One region of the Petroclostridium xylanilyticum genome, then DNA from elsewhere that is predicted to be linked to it. Evidence: predicted binding sites of a transcription regulator. Region 1 holds the regulator's gene; the other holds the start of a gene.

Region 1 (16,633 bases):
TACATCAGACCGTAGTTGTTTGTCGCCCCGCCCGTCCTGGCGGCAAGCAAAGCACCTGCAAGGCCGTAAAGAGCGCCTGCAAGGGCATATACCTTTATTAATGTCCGTTCAACATTGACTCCAGATACCTCGGCAGCGCTTGGATTGCCTCCTATGGCATAAATATATTTGCCAAAACGGGTCTTATTGAGTATGAACCACATAAACAACGCCACTCCCGACGCTATCAATATAAGGTTGGGAATGGAGAATAAGGAACCGGAAGCAATACCAGTAAAATCATCCCTGAGACCGCCTATAGGCTGGGCATTGGTGTAAATACAAGCTGCCCCGTATACAATTACCATCATGCCCAGTGTCGCAATAAAAGGTGGTACTTTAAGGTAAGCAATGACCAATCCGTTCAAAACACCGATCATGAGTCCTACAAGTATTACCAGAAGGATTGGTACAATTACCGGTAGATACGGTAAATCCTTAAACATCTTATATGCATAATCCGGACGTTGGAGAAGGCTTGCCGCAATACAAGCTGTAAGTCCCACAACACGTCCGGAAGAAAGGTCGGTTCCACGGGTTATAAGCGTACCACCTACACCAAGAGCGATGATGACACGCACCGAAGCGATGATGAGGACATTTCTCAGGTTGTTAACTGAAAAGAAGTTTTTATCCAGCAAACCTATTCCAATAAACAACCCCACAAGTACCAGATAAATTGCATTCTTGCTGATAAATTCACGCAAAGCCTTGCTATCCGGCTTTTTTGCCGGCTTCAAGGTTACATCTGACATGTTTTTAAGACCTCCTTGCCTATGCGAACTGAGTCGCATATTTCATAATAAGTTCCTGATTTGCTTCCCTGCCATCTATGATACCGCTAAGCCTTCCTGCACACATGATCATAATTCTATCCGACATACCCAAAAGCTCAGGCATTTCGGAAGATATCATGATGATGCTTTTGCCCCGCTTCGCCAGGTCGGCAATAATGGAATAAATCTCATATTTTGCGCCTACATCAATTCCGCGAGTAGGCTCATCAAGAATCAGAATGTCAGGTTCGGTAAGCAGCCAGCGGGAAAATATTACTTTCTGCTGATTTCCCCCTGAAAGGTATTGTATAGGCGTCTTGGCGGAAGGTGTTTTTACCCGGAGCATGTTAATGCTTTTATCCACGTCTGCCGCGCCTTTTTTCCGGCTTAAAACAAATTTTAAATTGATATAGCGCTCAAGGCTGGCAATCAGCGTATTGTCTTCCACCGAAAGTATAGGGAAGATACCTGTTGCCCGACGTTCTTCTGTGAGAAGAGCAATACCGTGACGTTTTGCATCTATCGGATTTCGTATCCTGACTTCTTGACCGGAAATAAATATCTTTCCTTCGGATATATGCCGCAGTCCGAAAATTGCTTCCACCAGTTCGGTCCGCTGAGCTCCGACCAGTCCGCCTATACCCAGTATTTCTCCACGTCTTAGTTCAAAAGACACGTTTCTAAAAGACTTAGGGTTAACCGAAGTGAATCCTTCCACCTTCATGATGACTTCACCGGGCACATTTTCACGTGCAGGAAAACGGTGAGTCAAGTCCCTTCCCACCATCTTTGCAATAATCATATCTGTGGTAAGTCCGGCAGAAGACCATGTCCCAATGTATTGTCCATCTCTCATGATGGTTACTTCGTCCGAAATCTCCAATATTTCCTCCATCTTATGCGAAATATATATGATTGCCACACCTTGTTCCCTAAGATTGTTAATAATTCTAAACAAGTGCTTTACTTCGTTTTCTGTAAGGGAAGACGTAGGTTCGTCCATAACAATTACTTTAGACCTGTATGAAACTGCCTTTGCAATTTCCACTGCCTGGACCTGGGATACGGATAGCTTTGCTACCAGCGTATCAGGCTTAATGTCCATTTGAAGTTCTTCCATCAGGGCTTTGGTGTCGCTATACATTTTTTTGTGATCCACCATTTTTACGCCCATTAAACTCCTGACCGGAAATCTTCCAAGCCATATGTTTTCCATCACGCTGCGGTGTGGAACAGGGTGGAGTTCCTGATGAATCATGGAAATCCCATTTTCCAAGGCATCCTTTGGGTTTTTAAATTGCACTTTTTTACCTTGCAGAATAACCTCGCCTATGTCGGGCACGTAAATACCAAAAAGACATTTCATCAGCGTAGATTTGCCCGCCCCATTTTCACCCATCAAAGCATGGACTGTTCCAGGCCGGATTTTTAATGTGACATCATCAAGCGCCTTTACACCGGGAAAGCTTTTGGAAATGTTGCGCATTTCCAAAATATATTCCTGTGCCATAGGTCACACCTCTTTCAATAATATTCCAGTTTTTTCACTTCATTAAATATTTGGAACAAAATTTCACTTAATTAAGTTCAGGGAGCGCGAAAACACTCCCTAAACCACGTTCAATCCTTTATAGAATACCAAATAATAACCTGCTTTCCATGGAAATATTATTTGAATTGGCTCATATTTTCCTTTGTAACAGGTTGATATGGAACCCATAAATACTTACCGTCAGTAATTCCTTTTACAGACTTCGCCGGGTCTTCATCTTTTGCCAGCGCATAAGCAATTTCAAAGATACCTTTACCCTGACCCTTTGCATCATTTAATACGGTACCAAATAATTGTCCGGCGCCGAGAGAGTCAAGAGCAGGTGCAGTAGCATCAACACCAACTACAGGGATATATTTGTCGCCCTGGAAGTAACCTGCAGCCTTGAGGGCTTCAATTGCTCCAAGAGCCATGTCGTCATTGTTTGCGAATACAACTTCAATCTTGTCACCGAAAGCTGACAACCATGCAGCCATCTTTTCCTGACCTTGCGCACGCTGCCAGTTACCGGTATCGCTGGCAAGTTTTTCAGTCTTGATTCCAGCTTCTTCTACAGCCTTTATAGAGTATTCAGTACGCAGGATCGCGTCCTGGTGTCCAGGTTCACCTTCCAGCATTACGTACTGGAGTTTTCCGTCTTTATTCTTATCGGCATTAGGATTCTTTTTCCAGTAATCAGCAATCATCTGACCCTGCATGGTACCGGATTCTTCAGCTTTTGCTCCAACATAGAACATCTTGTCCCATTTTGCCATGTCTTCTTTTACCGGTTCACGGTTAAAGAAAACTACAGGGATGCCAGCCTGCTTAGCCTTGTCGATAATAACAGAAGCCGCAGTACGATCAACCATATTTACTGCAATTACGTCATATTTTTGCGTAATGAAAGTATCAATCTGGTCATTCTGTGTAGCTTGCTGCCCCTGGCCGTCAACAGCATTGATAGTAATTTTTTCACCTGCTGCCTTGCCCTTTTCTTCTGCAGTTTTTTCAATCGCCTGACGAACGGTGGAAATAAAAGTATCGTCGAACTTGTAAAGGGCAACACCTATTTTAAGTTCCTTTCCGCCGCCTGCATTGCCTCCATTACTTGAAGCTGGTTCGCTTCCCTGTTTCGGAGCGGAACTGCCGCAGCCTGCCAGCATGCTTGTCGCAATTGCTGCTGCCGCAATGAGAGAAATTATTTTTGTCAATTTTCTTTTTAACATTCTGTTTCCCCCTCTGAAATAATAAAATTTTATTTGTCTTTTCCCTTTTCCACACCATTGGGCCCTCTGCATGTAGAAAAATTTCTATGCTTTTGGTTAAGCTATAACACGTTGTCCATTTGAAATAATATCATCAACTTAAATTAAACTTAATACGAAATCCTATGATTTTATATAGAAATCCTTCTGTTTTTCTCGACAAAAAAATGGCCATTAGGCCATTAATTAAATTTAGTTATCTTATTTTACAAAGGGAAATACCAGCTTTTGATTTGCCGGTAAATACATATTGTTTTTATCGATTGCTTTTGAACCTGTGTCGATACGCTTGGGAATTTTTTTCCCTTCCATTGCTTCAACCGCATATTTCACGCCCAGGTAGCCCATGCTGAAAGGATTCTGTATAATTGTAGCCTGTATTACTTCTTTCTCTATAAATTCAATTTCTTCAGGAGTACTGTCAAAGGTAATTACCTTGACCCTTCCTGCCAGATTCATCTCATAAATTGCTTGCGCCACACCAATAGATGATATGGCATTTAATGCAACTATTGCATCTATTTCGCCCTTTTCTGAAATAATTTTTTTAGTAAGCTGGTTGGCAAGTTTTGTATCAGAAAGACTGTATTCTTTTGCCACAACTTTTATCTGGGGGTATTTTGAAATTACACTCATCAGGCCTTCTTCCCTTTGTTCGGCATTTCCCGTCCCCTTTACAAAGCTCATAATTGCTATCCTGGAGTCTGTCCCGGCAAGTTCAACAAGTTTTTCTCCTGCTTTTATGCCTGCATCCCGGTTATCTGTCCCTATAAAGCTATGAATCCTATCCGTGTTGACTTCGGCATCTATGATAATGACAGGAATTTTTTGGTTGTATGCCTTTTCGGTTACCTCAGCAAGTGCTTTATAATCACTTGCTGCCAGTATCAATGCACCCACTTTTTTCTCAAGTGCTTCATTTACAAGCCTTATCTGTCCTTCTATATCCTCTTCATCATCGGGAGCATTAAAATCCACATTGACATCAAACTCCCGTGCCGCCACCTCCGCCCCCATTTTTACAGTCTTCCAGTAATCTCCGTTTTTCATTTTTACAATAAGGGCAATATTTTTCTTTTTTTGAGTATTATCCAGATTTACATTTTCGGAACATCCGCTCAAAATGGATACGCTTGTTAAAAGAACACAAATAGCAAGCAACTTGATTCTTTTACCCATTTTTATTCCTCCTTCACAAGAGGCAACCATATCTTTACAGTGGTCCCTGCCTCCAATTCACTTTCAATTCGAAGCCCATACTCCCTGCCAAAACACAACTGTATCCTTTCATTTACATTTTTCACGCCAACGCCCGAACCCTGCCTGTTTTCTGGCTGGTATTCAAGTATCTTTTCCAAAACTTCCGGCTTCATGCCCAGTCCATTGTCACGTATCTCATACAGCAGTCTATCGTCAACAATAGCTGCAGAAATTTTGATAAAACCTTCATCCACCATATACTCAATACCGTGATATATAGAATTCTCAATGATGGGCTGTAAAATCAGCTTTAATGTTTTACATCGAAGGGCCTCTTCCTGCGCTTCTATTTCAAATTTAAATTTGTTTTTGTACCTTATCTTCTGGATAATCAAATAATTTCGTGCATGTTCAAGCTCTTCCTGCACAGTAATGATGTTTTTGCCCCTGCTTATGCTGATTCTGAACAACTTGGCCAATGCCGTAACCATGGTAATAACATCCTGGCTTTTTCCGTTTTCCGCCATCCACACAATTGAGTCTAACGTATTGTATAAAAAATGGGGATTGATTTGAGCCTGAAGGGCATTCAGTTCACTTTTTCTCTTTGCTTCCTGTTCAAGGACTATTTGATTCATAAGATACCTTATTCTGGCAATCATTAGATTAAATGCCCTGGATAGCTCTACTACTTCATCCCCTCCCCGGACATCAATATTGATATCAAAATTGCCTTCTTCAACCATTTTCATGGATTTCTCCAGTCGCTTTACAGGCTGAGATATTTTTGCGGAAACAAGTGCGGAAATAAAGATTACAAAAAAGAAACCAAAAAATAAAATCCATTTCACAAAGTTGCTTATTTCTTTTTTTGTCGCCACTATCTCATCCATATACGATATTCCTACTATCTTCCACCCGGTATAGTTTACAGTTTTTACCGTTATTAATCTTTTTCCTCCGCTTAATTCTTCCAAATAACTTCCATCGGCATATTTTACCACTTCAGTATTATTCTCATTCTTCAAGCCCAGATAGATTAACTGCTGCTGCGGGTGGTAAACAATGTTGCCGTTTGAATCAATTATGTAAATGTAACCTTTTTTCCCGAGGCTTACCATCTGGCATAGCTGGTCTATTGCACGAAAGTTCATATCTACCAGCAATACCCCATTCATCTTTTGACCTTTTGCGTTAAAAGTAATCTGCCTGCTTAACGACACCACCCAGTTATGCTGCCCTTCAAACAGGTTTTGGACATGGGGTGAAGAAAAAAAAAGCTCTTGAGGTTTTTCTACAGCTGCCTTAAACCAGTCCTGTCCGGTTAAATCGATTTTATTTTTCAGCCTGAAAAATGGCGCTGCTATAACAAGATCCCCCTGATTAGAAAATATAGCTAGAGTAACAATATCTTCCCTCGTGTTAAGAATTACATTCATTTGATCTAAAAGTTTATAATTAGGCACATCCTGGTCTGTATTTAACAGGTTGCCTGCTGAATTAGATATCTGTATCATGCTCTTAAGATAATAATCCATGTTTAAATGAACCTGTTCTATGATTTGCCGGGTATTTATGGAAGCGTTTTGTTCTGCTGTGTTGGAAAATTTATTATAAAGAGTAATTCCGACAAATAGCATAGCCAGAATTGTAATAAGTACAAAAGATGTCGTAATGGTAAACTGTATGCTTTTAATCTTTAAACTATTAACCAGTATTGCAAAGATATTCTTTATATATGCGGTTACCTTGTTTTTCAATCGCTCATCTCCTTGTAAAAGAATCTTCGAGTGCATATCTCAGGCATCAAACACAAGGTTTTTTAAGTGATAGATTCTTTTCTAAAAGCTGTTCCTGTATTCGGTAGGAGAAATACCCAAGTACTTTTTAAAACAGTAGCTAAAGTAGTTCGGTTCTGAATATCCCACCCTTTCGGCAATTTCGAAAGTCTTCATGTTGGTTGTCCTTAACAGCTCTTTCGCAGCCTCCATCCTTATTTGCAAAAGGTAGTTCATAAATGTCATTTTGGTTTCCTTCTTGAATATGGAACTAAAGTAAGCAGGACTGATGTGCAGGCATTTGCAAACCTTGTTAATGGTGATATCACTTTCATGATAATGGCTTTGTGCGTATTCTTTCGCCTTTTCTGCCAGAAGCTTGCATGTATCCTGTCTGTCTTTAGAAATATAGCTCATTATTTTGATACAGATTCCTGTAAGCCAATCCTTGACCGCCTCAATATCATTAAATTTATACAGTTCAACAAACAGATTGTAATTTGGTCCGAAGACATCTGCCATATCGACATTGGAACCCTTGGCGGCCTTAAGAACGGTTGTCAACATTTCCAGCAGATATATCTGGTAATCTTTGAAGGAAGCTTTAACGTCAGTAATTTCTTCAAACAAACTATCGATAGTTTCGGTAATTTCCTTAGCTGTGCCTACTTTTATACAACTGGTAAGCGCGTGCTCTTTAAGTTCGTCAAACTCTATCTTATCCACACACCGGGGCTCGACATCCTCTATCCAGATGATCCTGTTATTTCCGTAAACTAGCCTGTAATCAAGAGCCAATACAGCATTTTGATAGGAATATTTTATAAAAACAATATCGTTGCAGACCGTGCCTACGCCAATTGTTACCGTGAATTTCAGGAATTTTTCGATACTCTGCCGTATCTCTTCAAGAGCGGAAAGGGTTTTATTCATGACAGTATCACTGTCATCTTCCTCACAAACGGTTATAATGACAATATGGTCATTGTGTAAAAATACCGTCCCCAGGTTATATTTATTAACAATTTCATCGCTGATGTTCAATACGGCAAAATTTAAAAGCCCTTTATCTTCCGGCATATTAAAAGCCGTAGACTCAGAATTGACAGTATGGTAGTCAATACTCACAATGGATGCAACAAAACCATTTCCATTTAAATTGATATTGTAGCTTTGTGACTTTTCTTTAATTTCAGCTTTTCCCAGTTTGCTTGTAATGAGTGAAGTCAGGAATTTTTCTTTTAAGACAGGCAAGCTTTTCCTGTAATGTTCCCTTAAAGCCTGCATATCTTCTTTTTCGGCTATCTCTTTGTCGATTTGGGATTTAACCTTTACGAGTATTTCTATCATTTCATGGGATGAAACAGGTTTTAGCACATATTCCACTACATTTAGCTTAATAGCCTTCTGAGCATATTCAAATTCATCAAAACCGGTCAATATGACAATTTTGGTAGTAGGAAACTTTTCGCGCAACTGTTCGGCCAATTTTATCCCATCCATAAAAGGCATTTTTATGTCGGTTATCACAACGTCCGGCATGGTTTTTTCGGCAATTTCCAATGCCTCCCTGCCGTTTTCGGCTTCTCCTGCAATCTCGAAGCCATACTTCGCCCATTCAATCTTCTGAAGAATACCTTTTCTTACTTCTTCTTCATCATCTACAAGAATTAATTTGTACATCATAACACTCCTATTATATTCAGTCCGGGTTTTAAAGTGCGATAAAATGCTAATCGAGGTATAACCGGAAAGTATCTTTAAACAATATTATAATAATACCTATTGATTAAGTCAAAAGATAATAAAGGAAAAACTCTAATTAAGCTTTGTTTGCTTAAATTAGAGTTTCTAAATTTTTATCATGTATAAGTAGCTTAAAATTTTTCTATCATGCTACCGCATAACAAAAGTAACAATAATGCCGTATATCACAGGAATAAAAATGGACGGAAGCAAATTCCCCACTTTTATTTTTTTAATTTCAAGCATTGTAAGTCCTATCCCGACAATAAGAATTCCGCCCACTGCTGACATTTCGGTAACAACCCAGTCCATAAGGACAGGTTGAAGATAAGAAGCAAGCAATGTAATAGCGCCTTGGTAAATCAAAACAGGGATAAATGAAAACATGACCCCGAAACCTAAAGTAGAAGCAAATACCACAGCGGATACGCCGTCCAGGACAGATTTTGCATAGAGAATATCAGGGTTGTGACGTATTCCATCTTCAATAGAACCTACAATCGCCATAGACCCGACACAATAAACAAGACTTGCAATAACAAATCCTTCAGAAAAAGTATTTGCTTTCCCATCCCTGTGTAAAAGTCCCTGTATCCACTTTCCAAACCTGTCCAGCTTATCTTCTATATCTGCCATTTCTCCAATAATTGCCCCAATAACAAGGCTGAAAATCGTAAGTAGTATCATTTGTCCTTTTAGTGCCATTGATAGTCCAATGATAATTACAGAAAGACCTATCCCCTGCATAATTGTATTTTTATACTTGTCCTTAATTGCTCCTCCAACCGTAGCACCAATCAGCCCACCTCCAATTACCGCTGCAGAATTTACTATAGTACCCATCATATTTCAAAACCTCCGTCCCTCTCATAAAATATCATATCAACCGCCACGCCAGTAATGCGACAACCGAGAACCGTCCCCTGTCGCTCTATCTTCCTATCTTTAATTCCCGTGCATAGTAGAACAAATACTGTTGTGCAAAACCTGCCAGGTTACCATATTGTTCAGCCGAATACCTTTGCACGTCTTTTATTGAAACATCCTCGCCAAGGTAGAAATGTCCCATTACTCTCCTTACCCAAACATCTGTGGGAAATACATCATATTTTTGCAGAGAAAACAGAAGAATACAATCTGCTACTTTGGGACCTATCCCTTGTACTTTCATCAACTCTTTTCTTGCCGCTGAAGAATCCAGTTCCTTCAATTGGTCCAGTACAATCCGCCCTTCACAAACCGCACGGGCTGCATCCAAAATATATTTACACCGGTAGCCGCTTCTACAAAAAGCAAGGTCATCCATTGTTTTATTATATAGATCCTGCGGCTGTGGGAAACTATAATAAACTTTATCACCAAACCCTATAGGTTGTCCATACCTCTCACTAATATTTTTTATAATTTTTTTAATTCTTGGAATAATATTGTTGGATGATATGATAAATGAAACAAGACATTCCCATGTTTCCTGATTTAATATGCGTATGCCCCAACCATAACTAACCGCTCTTTCTAAAACTTCATCCTTACTCAATCTGTCTTTAATTGCACCGTAGTCTCTTTCCAGGTCAAAGTAGTACTTCCAAAAATTATGAAAATCTTCCAGACGGGTATTTTTGATAACAAGTAAACCTTTATTAATTTTTAAATTAATTACCTTCCCATATGCCACTCCTGTGTAGCTGCCATCCTGTTCTCTATCCCATCTAAAGCATTGGCCGCATTCAAAAGTGTGGGTAAGGTTGAAGTCCTTGATGCCTTCTATTACCACTTGATTATTATATTGATATGCTTTCATGCCATTATTCCACCCCTTTATATTTTGCTCATTATCATTTATAATAACAAATAATAAGTAATAAATAAACCAAGGTGTTAGAGTGCAGTATAGAATGGAAACCTGGATTGCATCCTCCCCACTCTCCACTGTCCACTCCCCACTAATAGAAAGGCAGAGAACAAATGAAGGAAAAAATATATACCATCCCTGTCATGGATGCATTTCGGACTGATTGTGAATGTCCAATATGTATCTTGGAAAAAAAACTTGAAGATGATGCGGTTGAATACACACTAGGCCCTTCGATGATGGAGCCGGATAGTCGAATAGAATCTAACGAGAAAGGTTTTTGTAACAAGCATTTCAAGCTTCTATACGGACAGAAAAACCGGTTAAGCCTGGCTTTAATCATCGATACACATTTGTCAGAAACTAATCATAAATTATCTTCTTATTTTAAAGGAAAGTTGGAAGCAATCCGTCAGGAGAGCAACCTGCATCTGGCTAAAAATCTCTTAAATAAATTTTCATCCAAATCTTCTCAATCTATAAATGTAACTGAGCAACTTGTAAATTTTATTGATGATTTAGAACATAAATGTGTTATTTGTGAAAAAGTTGCACATACTATGGAAAGATATATAGATGTGATATTTTATCTCTGGAAAAAAGAAGAAGAGTTTAAAGGTATTTTTAAAAATTCTAAGGGTTTTTGTATCCACCACTTTAAAATATTATTAGAAGGTGCAAAAAAACACCTTGGGCAGCAGGACTTATCCTTATTCCTTCTTGACCTGCTTCCGCTCCAATTGGAACACCTTCAGCGTGTACAGCAGGAAGTAAACTGGTTTACCAAAAAATTTGACTATAGATACAATGATGCACCTTGGGGGAATTCCAAAGATGCTGTTCCGCGTAGTATTGAAAAGATAGTTGGCTATTCGCGATTAGAGTAATAAAAAAAACAAAAGCATATTAAAATTGGAGGTAATAAGAATAGAAACTACGGAAATTATTGTTAACGCAGGAAAACTTAACCAAGAAAATATTCATGCAATCAAAAATCAGATAACATCACTCAACAGTATAGGCAGGGTAATAATCAAGCCATCAAGGAAGAGTATAACTGTTGTCTATGACGCTAGGGTAGTAAGCAAAAATGAGATTGTTAGTGCATTAAGGCAAATAGGGTATAGTATTAATCGTATTAAATAGTGCGACAAGTGCGACAAGGGACAGTTCTCGTTTGTCGCACTTCTCAGGAAAACGAAAAGTCTCGAGGTCATTTTAACAGTCGAAGAAGCAGCGAAGTATGCAAACCTTAACCTCAATCCGATTCCTGCTGTACAACAAGGGTCTTTATAGTAATATTGACCGCAAGGACATTAATAGCCGTATATTTTTCCACGGCTTCTTTTACCTTTGCCTGAACTTCTTTTGCTGCTGAATGAAGAATAATACCATAATTGAACGTGAGTACTATATTAATTATCAAACCGGAGGATTTATTCTCCAGCCATATCCTATTTACTTTAGTTACATGAGGAATTTTGGTAATTTCATATTCGCATATTGTATAGATTACCTGATTAGAGATGGTATAATCGCCCATATAGCTGAATGTAGGTCTCACGACCGACTTATCAATAACAAGAGGATCTTCATCCTTACCCCTGCGTCGAAAAATTCTTAATGAATCGATAAAATAGCCTGAAAAATCCTTTTTTATCTCAAAGGTAGGCACCGGAATAACGTGTTTTCCCTCTACCCTTCTCGCTGTCCTGGCTTTTTCAATTTCCTCCTGGTCAGCAACATCTTCTATATAAATCACTTTTGATATCGGTGGTAAATTCAAAGCTTTAATGATTGCTTCCACCATACCTAAAGAGGTACCTAAGATTAATATACCGGAGGGATTCTCAGTGGCTATAGCTTCTATAACCTGTTGTGCATGATCAGGTTCAATAAAAAGCGCCCGCCTTACCGAAGCCAGCTTAGTGTGTTCCTTCTTCGCAGAGAAGCCCGCTATTATCCTATTGCCTTTAATAAGCAACCCATCATCTATAATAAAATCAATATTATTCTCCTTTGCTACCCACATTGCCCTATAACTCTTACCGGAACCACTAGCTCCTATAAAAGCAACTATTTTCATACTAACCTCTCATTATTCCATATTTTGAGTAATCTTATATGATAACGTCATTAAGCTGTCACTTAAGTGTACGTTTTCCACTTGTACGGGACCAGTTAAATTAAGATCGGTATATGAAAAATTCCACAATCCCTTTATTCCAAGTTTAACCAGACGCTGTGCAACCTCGGAGACACCCTCTTTAGGAATTGCAAGAATACCAATATCAACTTTGTTCGACTTCATAAAGTCATCCAGGTCATCCATATGCATTATTTTAATTCCACGAATTTCCTTACCTACAATTTCCCTGTTGACATCAAATATGCCAACCAACCTAAATCCCCTTCTTTCAAAACTAGTGTGATTTGCCAGCGCACGCCCAAGATTACCTGCACCGATAATAATAGTGGTATAACCATTATATAAACCTAATATATTGCCTATTTCTTTATATAATGACTCTACGTTATATCCGTAGCCTTGCTGACCAAATCCACCAAAACAATTTAAATCCTGTCTAATTTGCGAAGCGGTGACACCCATTCTCTGGCTTAGTTCCTTTGAAGATATCCTGGTAATATCATTTTTTAATAATTCCTCCAGATATCTGTAGTACCTCGGAAGCCTTCTAACAACTGCTATAGACACCTTTTTTTCATTATAATTCATGTGCCATCACTCCTTTTACATCACAATAATAGTGCCAGTTTCGTAAAAAACAATTTAAACTCCTGACACAACATGTCTGACTAATTATACATTATTGTTAATATATTGTCAATATCTGTATATCTCCTCTAACAATGCTGCTACGTTATGTAGTATTACCTCACTTTTTACATTTAAACAAATTCACATGGTTTTGCTCCTCACAATAACACAAATAAATGCAGAAGGCAGTCCTTCCAGACTACCTCCGCCGTATTAAATTTCATTATTCATTTTTATTCGCGCTATCAAGTTCGCACTTGCATTTTTTACATGTTCATAGGTAAGTTTTTCCGCCCTGTCACCATCTCGGTCAATAATTGCCTGAAGTATTGCCTTATGCTCTTCCAATGCTTTTTTTGCTCTACCCGGGGTTTCAAAAGAAGTGCCTCTCGCTCTCTTTATATAATGGTGGAATGTAGATAGAGTATGTCTTAAAGGCTTGCTTTTACATGCTTCATATATCAGCTCGTGAAATTTCGAGTCAAGCTTTTGAAGATGCTGCATATCGTTCTTGTTTGTATAAAATTCTGACAATTCCACCGACTCTTTTAGCTGCTCTATCTCCTCGGAAGTAATTTTTTCCGCTGCCCACCGTGCTGCAAGCCCTTCAATTAACATACGTATTGTATAAATATCTTCAATGTCCTGCGTGGAAACTCCTAATACAATAGCACCTTTATTTGGAACAGTTTTCACTAAACCTTCCAGCTCTAACTGTCTAATTGCCTCTCTAATAGGAGTACGACTTACCCCCAGTTCGTCAGAAAGCTTTGTTTCTATTAGACTATCTCCCGGTTGAAACTTGCCGTTTAGTATATCTTCTTCCAGTTCTTTGAATACTTTAGCCCTCAATGAATAGTTTTCATTATCTTGATCAATTTCTATTTTTCGCATCGACACTTCCCCCGTAAATAAAGATTCAGACTCAGATTCAGATAAAATAAAAATTAAATTTTTATAGTCTATAATCTGAATCTGAATATGAATCTCAATCTAAATCTTAATCCAATGATTGAATTGTTTCCATAATATAGTCTGCAAATTGTGCCCCGGTTGCCCCTGTGTCCCTACCGGTAACAACCAGTTTCTTTTCAGTATGCATACAGATATCCAATGCTTTTTCAAGCTTTTGTGCCTTTTCTGTATACCCAATATGTGCCAGCAGCATAGCGCCTGCTCTTATAATACTGCTTGGGTCTGCATATTTGGCTCTGCCTTCTTCTACCATCCTGGGAGCTGAGCCATGAATTGCTTCAAACATAGCGTAGCGTTTTCCTATATTTGCACTGCCTGCAGTACCTACCCCGCCTTGAAATTCAGCTGCTTCATCAGTCAGAATGTCTCCATATAAGTTAGGCAGTACAAATACCTGGAATTGCGTCCTTCTTTTTTCATCTACCAGCTTTGCAGTCATAATGTCAATATACCAGTCATCTACTTCTATTCCGGGATATTCTTTGGCTATGTTTTGGCATATGTTTAAAAACTTCCCGTCGGTAGTTTTCACTACATTTGCCTTGGTAACGACGGTAACACGCTTTTTGCCGTTTTTAGCAGCATATTCAAAAGCTGCCCTTGCAATTCTTTCCGTACCCTCTGTAGTCGTTACGGTAAAATCAAATGCAATATCGTCATTTACATGAAAGCCCTTACTTCCCAGAACATAAGAACCTTCGGTATTTTCCCTGAAAAACGTCCAGTCAATCCCTTTATCCGGAACTTTTACCGGTCTAACATTTGCAAAAAGATCCAGTTCTTTTCTCATTGCAACATTGGCACTCTCAATGTTAGGCCATGGATCACCTGCCCTTGGGGTGGTTGTAGGACCCTTTAATATTACATGGCATTCCTTTAGTTCCTGTAATACATCATCGGGTATTGCCTTCATTGCTTTCACACGATTTTCTATTGTTAAGCCGTCAATAACCTTAAATGCTACTTTACCCTTTTCAACTTCTTCTTTTAATAGGAACTCTAAAATTCGATGTGCTTCATTTGTAATTGCAGGCCCGATACCATCTCCACCTACAATGCCGATAATAATCTTATCCAATTTGTCATACTGGATAAAATCCTTCTCCTGCTTCATTTTTTCTACTCTTTTTAATTGTTCTTCAATTAACCTTGCAAATTTCTCGGTAGCCGCTGTAATAATTTCGTTCATATGTAATCCCCCCATTTTCAATAATATTTCTATACTATATGGTTCACAGTTAACAGTTCTCAGTTCACAGTAGTAAACGATTTAATAGCTTTTACTGTGAACCGTGAACTAAAAGAGACAATGTAAAGTACACGGATGCCGGTATAAGCCGACGGCAAAACATGGAATATATGATGATACTTACCTTGATGTAATGTATTAAGTGTAATTTATATAATGAAGAATATTATTCACTTAATTTCCTTGTATAATTCAGCAGTCCTCCTGCAAGAATAATTTCCCTCTGTCGTTCGGATAAAGAAATATTTACCTTGATCTCCTTTTCTTTAGTAACATTTTTTATGATGATAGGATTTCCAGACTTAATCTGGCTGATGGCATCTTCCATTACCAGTTCATCATACATGCCTATAGTATCATAATCCTGTTCATTATCAAATGTCAATGGTAAAATTCCGGAATTTATCAGGTTAGCCATGTGAATTCGTGCAAAAGATTTTGCAATAACGCCTTTAACCCCAAGATAAAGAGGTACAAGTGCAGCATGTTCCCTGCTGGACCCCTGTCCATAATTCACACCGCCGATAATAAATCCGCCACCATTTTCCTTAGCCCTCTTTGGAAATTCAGCATCACAAGGAGTAAGGCAGAATTCTGACAAATATGGTATATTCGACCTGAAAGGAAGAAGCTTTGCATTTGAAGGCATGATATGGTCAGTGGTAATATTATCGCCTACCTTAATCAGCACCTTTCCTTTTACCACATCAGGCAGTTCAACATTTACCGGGAACGGTCTGATATTAGGTCCTCTGACCACTTCCACCTCTACACCTTCCGGTGCAGGTGCTACAACCATATTATCATTTATTAAAAATTCTGAAGGAATATCTACGGCAGGCGCTTCTCCAAACTCTCTTGGATCTGTTAACACCCCGGTAATCGCGCTTACTGCTGCTACTTCCGGGCTTACAAGATATACTTTTGCTGAAACAGTGCCACTTCTGCCCTCAAAGTTCCGGTTAAAGGTTCTCAAAGATACGGCATCACTGCAAGGTGCCTGCCCCATACCGATACAAGGTCCGCAGGCAGACTCCAGTATTCTCGCTCCTGCAGCTACCATATCCGCCAGAGCCCCGTTTTGTGCCAGCATATTCAGCACCTGTTTGGAACCCGGTGCAATGACAAGGCTTACATCAGGATGCACTGTTTTTCCTTTTAGAATTTTGGCAACCTTCATCATATCAAGATAAGAAGAGTTGGTACAACTACCGATTGCCACCTGATCTACCTTGATCTTGCCTATATTTTTAACCTTATCTACATTATCAGGACTGTGCGGCTTTGCAGCCAGCGGCTCTAACGCATTCAGGTCAATTGTAATTTCTTCATCATACTCTGCATCACTATCGGGAAGCAGTTCTACCCAATCCCCTGCCCTTCCCTGGGCTTTTAGAAACTCATACGTAATCTCATCACTTGGAAAGATGGAAGTGGTTG
Region 2 (5,213 bases), on a different contig from region 1:
ACAAGGATAAAGAGTTAAATTGCGGGGCCTGCGGTTATCCTACTTGCAAGGAAAAAGCAATAGCTGTATATAACGGTAAGGCTGAGCTGCACATGTGCTTACCCTATATGAGAGAAAGGGCCGAATCTATTTCCAATATCATCATTCAAGCAACACCAAATGCAATTATTGCCTTAAATGATAATTTATATATACAAGAATTCAACCAGTCTGCACAGCAGTTATTTAGGTTAGATAAGACAGATGTACAGGGAAAGCATATATATGATGTACTTGATTGTCCTGATTTTGAACGTGTAAAAGAAACAACTCAAAATATTCTGAATAAGAAATATTATTATGAAAGATATGATATCACCGTCGTACAGTCTATACTGTATATCAAAGAACAGCAATTGATTATAGCAATAATGACTGATATATCAAAAGAAGAGAAGCAGCAGCAGCAAATGTACAAGGTCCGCTCCGAGACAATAGACATAGCTCAGAAAGTTATAGAAAAACAAATGCGGGTGGCACAGGAAATTGCTAGTTTGCTGGGGGAGACAACGGCAGAGACAAAAATAGCACTGACAAAACTTAAAAAATCAATCCTATCAGATATTGGTGAAGAGCAATGAGTTTATTTATTGAAGCAAGCTTTGAAAGCTTAAATAAGTACAATGAAGAATTGTGCGGCGATAAAGTGGAAATTATTAGGAATAGAGATTCTGTAATTGCTGTACTTGCAGATGGATTGGGAAGTGGTGTTAAAGCCAATATACTGGCTACATTGACAAGTAAAATCATAGGGACCATGCTGGTACATGGTGCAAGTATTGAAGAAGCAGTGGAGACAATCGCAAGTACACTTCCGGAATGTAGGGAAAGAGGAATAGCCTATTCAACATTTTCAATATTACAGATTTTTAATTCGGGGGATGCATATCTTGTAGAATTTGATAATCCTTCTGTGCTTCTCCTCAAAAAAGGGAACTTTGCTGATATACAAAGGCAGATCAGAACAATCAAGGGTAAAATAATAAAAGAGAGCAGGTTCAGGGTTGTCCCCGAAGACCTGTTTGTTATGATAAGCGATGGCGTAATTCATGCCGGGATAGGTGGAACGTTAAACCTGGGTTGGCAGTGGGAAAATGTAAAGGAATATATCCAGAGGGTATACAAACCGGATACTACAGCTAAAAATCTTGCAAAACTTCTATTATCGGTTTGCGATAATTTATACATGCAAAAGCCGGGGGATGATGCAACCGTAGTTGCTGTAAAAGTAAGAAATCCGATGACAGTCAGTGTAATGGTAGGACCTCCGGTAGACCGGCAGCAGGACCGCTATGTTGTAGATAGATTCATTGCCCAAGAAGGAAAGAAGGTTGTATGTGGCGGTACCACTTCACAAATTGTAAGCAGGGAGTTGGGAAAAGAGATTATAACTAATTTTAATTATTTCAACCCTTCCATACCTCCTGCAGCAGAGATAGAAGGAATAGACCTAACAACGGAGGGTGTTTTAACCCTGGGGAAAACGTTGGATTACCTGAAAAAATACTGTTCCTCTGAGAGTACCATGCAGGATATTCTCAAATTGAACCAAAAGGATGGAGCATCACAACTGGCCAAGCTCTTACTAGAGCAAGCTACAAAAGTTAACTTTTTTGTTGGAAGGGCCATGAATCCCGCTCACCAAAACCCTGGGCTTCCACTAAACTTAAGTATAAAACTCAAGCTGGTTGACGAAATGGCCGAATGCCTGCGGGGACTGGGGAAGGAAGTAAACGTAGAGTATTACTGACAATATTAAATAATAAGCGTAATATGAAAATAGCTTGGAGTCATGAAATATATGATGTTACCCATCCAAGGCAAATATAGCATTGAGGAACTGGTCCCATGTCGAAGTCCTGACCAAGTCATACAAGATGCTTAGTACATTATATATAATATCAAAATGTTATTTTTTTAACAATATATATTGACAAATAATTAACAATGTTTTATAATATAATTGTTAAATAATTAACAATAACTAAAAATAAATAGCCATTATGCTATTTGACATAAATACAATTTTCAAAAGGAGGTTTTTATAATGACAGAAAAAGTATTAATCAATGAAACAACAAAAGAAGAAACTGTAAAACAAACTATAGATAACCTGGTATCAAGAGCGCAGACAGCGTTAAATAAATTTATGGAGTTAGACCAGGAACAAGTTGATAATATTGTCAAAGCCATGGCCATGGCAGGTTTAGACCAACATATGCGCTTGGCCAAAATGGCTGTTGAAGAGACAGGTAGAGGTGTATATGAAGATAAAATTACTAAAAACATCTTTGCCACAGAATACATTTACCATAGCATAAAATATGACAAGACTGTTGGAATCATCAGTGAAAATGAACTTGAAGACTATGTGGAAGTTGCTGAGCCGGTAGGGGTAATTGCCGGAGTAACACCGGTGACCAATCCAACATCTACAACAATGTTTAAGTGCATTATTTCAATGAAGACCAGAAACCCTATCATCTTTGCATTCCATCCTTCTGCACAGAGGTGCAGTGCTGAAGCGGCCCGAATTGTAAGAGATGCTGCTGTAAAAGCAGGAGCACCGGAGGATTGTATTCTTTGGATAGAAGAGCCTTCACTGGAGGCAACACAATTATTAATGAATCACCCAGGGGTAGCATTAATTCTTGCAACCGGTGGTTCCGGAATGGTTCAAGCCGCATACAGCAGCGGAAAGCCGGCACTTGGGGTTGGGCCGGGTAATGTGCCTTGCTATATAGAAAAGACTGCTAATGTTAAAAGAGCGGCTACAGACCTTATCATTTCAAAGACTTTTGACAACGGAATGATATGTGCTTCCGAGCAGGCGGTAATAGTAGATAAAGAGATAGCACAAGAATTTGAAGCTTTTATGAAAGAAAACAAATGCTATTTCCTAAACAAGGATGAAATAGCAAAAGTAGAAAAACTTGCAATTGATGAAAAGAAATGCGCAATGAATGCGGCAGTAGTAGGACAATCGGCTTATACCATTGCAAAAATGGCAGGTGTAGATGTACCTCAGGATACCAAGATTTTGATTGCGCAACTGGAGGGTGTTGGACCACAATACCCATTATCCCGTGAAAAACTAAGTCCAATACTTGCATACTATATTGTAGAAAATGCCCAACAGGGAATTAAAAGAGCAGAAGAAATGGTTGAATTTGGAGGATTAGGTCATTCAGCCGTAATTCATTCAGAAAATGAAAAAGTAATAGAGGAATTTTCAAAGAGAATCAAGGCAGGAAGGTTAATTATAAATTCTCCATCCAGCCATGGGGCAATAGGAGATATTTACAATACTAATATGCCTTCTCTAACACTGGGTTGCGGTTCTTTCGGAAGAAACTCCACTACTTCCAATGTATCGGCAGTAAACTTAATCAATAAGAAAAGAGTGGCAAGGAGAAGGGTCAATATGCAATGGTTTAAGATTCCTGAAAAAATATATTTTGAATACGGTTCAACTCAATACCTGGAAAAAATGCCTGATATCAGCAGGGCATTCATTGTTACCGACCCGTATATGGTGAAATTGGGATATGTAGATAAAGTATTATATTATCTCAGAAAAAGACAACAATATGTGCATTGTGAGATATTTTCCGAAGTTGAGCCCGACCCATCGGTAGACACCGTTAAGAAGGGCTGCGACTTGATGAATAAGTTCCAACCGGATGTAATTATTGCACTAGGCGGGGGTTCGGCAATGGATGCAGCAAAAGGAATGTGGTTGTTCTATGAGCATCCTGAAACCGACTTTAACTCTCTAAGATTAAAGTTTATGGATATAAGAAAGAGAGTGTTTAAGTTCCCAAAACTGGGTAAAAAGGCAAAAATGGTTGCCATTCCTACCACTTCGGGGACAGGTTCGGAAGTAACTTCATTTGCAGTTATAACCGACAAAGAAAAAAATGTGAAGTATCCTCTGGCAGACTACGAATTAACCCCGGATGTTGCCATTATAGACCCTGATTTTGTAATGACCGTACCGCCTTCGGTAACTGCCGATACCGGGATGGACGTATTAACCCATGCAATTGAAGCTTATGTTTCTGTACTGGCTTCTGATTTTACCGACGGTTTGGCAATCAAAGCCATCCAAATGGTATTTGAATATCTGCCAAAAGCATATAAAAACGGAAATGACCGTGTAGCAAGAGAAAAAATGCACAATGCATCCTGTATTGCAGGAATGGCGTTCACAAATGCATTTTTAGGAATCAACCACAGTCTTGCACACAAGCTGGGAGGAGAATTCCATATTCCTCATGGAAGAGCCAATGCCATTCTCCTGCCCCATGTAATAGAATACAATGCACAGAAACCAAGCAAGTTTGTATCCTTCCCGAAATATGAAACTTTCATCGCAGACAAGAAGTATGCAGAAATTGCAAAAGCGCTTGGTTTACCTGCATCAACAACAGAAGAAGGAGTAAAGAGCTTAATCAAGGCTGTAAAAGACTTAATGAAAGAAATCAATGTGCCATCAACCATCGCTGAATGTAAAGTAGACAAAAAGCTATTTATGGCGAAGGTACCAGAACTAGCTGACAAGGCCTTTGAAGACCAGTGTACCACTGCAAACCCAAGGATGCCGTTGGTAAAGGAACTTGAAGAAATCTATATTCGAGCTTACGGCAAATAAGAATAATGTATTGTTGAATCTCAATTTTTTAGTTACCTGTTAGGTTAAGGATGAATTTCTATGCCAATAAAAACAATAACTCTAAAACTTCATAATCCCAGCAAACGTAAGCGTCAAATTATAGATCAGGCCATGCTCAACTATTCCCGTGCCTATCAGTATCTCCTTGATAAGGCCCACGCACAAATAGAAGAGATACGAAGGGACTATAAAGATAACAAGGGAAATTATAGGGCAATTAACATTGCCAAGTGGGTGGATAAAGAGCTCAGTAAAGAGCTCAACCAGTTCCACGTTCAACCCTTTAAAGATGCCTTAAAGATAGACTTTGGCATGACGCTGGCAAGCTACTTGAGTTTAAATGAAATCCGGCAGGATGCCAACTATCCTATCGCATATTTATCCGACCGGGATTTGGAGAAAAGCTATAACGATGCAATTAATGGATTGGAGAATGGCAGTAAAACGTTAGACGAATGTGAGCGGGAAATAAAAAAAATAGTAAAAAAGAATAATGTGT

Evidence for each region. Region 1 encodes Rex, which represses fermentation and respiration genes when NADH is low (regulators of the CRP and FNR family bind a similar motif). Its sites were predicted from a motif close to ATTGTTAANNNNTTAACAAT; they were not measured.
Region 2: the regulator Rex is predicted to act here: its motif matches at 2,002-2,021, upstream of adhE (bifunctional acetaldehyde-CoA/alcohol dehydrogenase).

Annotation. Positions count from the first base shown of each region.
Region 1 covers NZ_NPML01000014.1:2,374-19,006, forward strand. The annotation lists gene mglC (galactose/methyl galactoside ABC transporter permease MglC) at 1-794, opposite strand, end outside; gene CIB29_RS09780 (sugar ABC transporter ATP-binding protein) at 814-2,325, opposite strand; gene CIB29_RS09785 (galactose ABC transporter substrate-binding protein) at 2,484-3,575, opposite strand; gene CIB29_RS09790 (substrate-binding domain-containing protein) at 3,816-4,793, opposite strand; gene CIB29_RS09795 (cache domain-containing sensor histidine kinase) at 4,796-6,574, opposite strand; gene CIB29_RS09800 (response regulator) at 6,656-8,278, opposite strand; gene CIB29_RS09805 (DUF554 domain-containing protein) at 8,489-9,184, opposite strand; gene CIB29_RS09810 (DNA-3-methyladenine glycosylase family protein) at 9,270-10,139, opposite strand; gene CIB29_RS09815 (DUF6062 family protein) at 10,304-11,077, shown strand; gene CIB29_RS18890 (hypothetical protein) at 11,103-11,336, shown strand; gene CIB29_RS09825 (Asp23/Gls24 family envelope stress response protein) at 11,449-12,276, opposite strand; gene CIB29_RS09830 (redox-sensing transcriptional repressor Rex) at 12,289-12,927, opposite strand; gene CIB29_RS09835 (GntR family transcriptional regulator) at 13,183-13,863, opposite strand; gene CIB29_RS09840 (isocitrate/isopropylmalate family dehydrogenase) at 13,970-15,133, opposite strand; gene CIB29_RS09845 (aconitate hydratase) at 15,360-16,633, opposite strand, start outside.
Region 2 covers NZ_NPML01000018.1:222,115-227,327, reverse strand. The annotation lists gene CIB29_RS10955 ([Fe-Fe] hydrogenase large subunit C-terminal domain-containing protein) at 1-620, shown strand, start outside; gene CIB29_RS10950 (SpoIIE family protein phosphatase) at 617-1,789, shown strand; gene adhE (bifunctional acetaldehyde-CoA/alcohol dehydrogenase) at 2,087-4,693, shown strand; gene CIB29_RS10940 (zinc ribbon domain-containing protein) at 4,754-5,213, shown strand, end outside.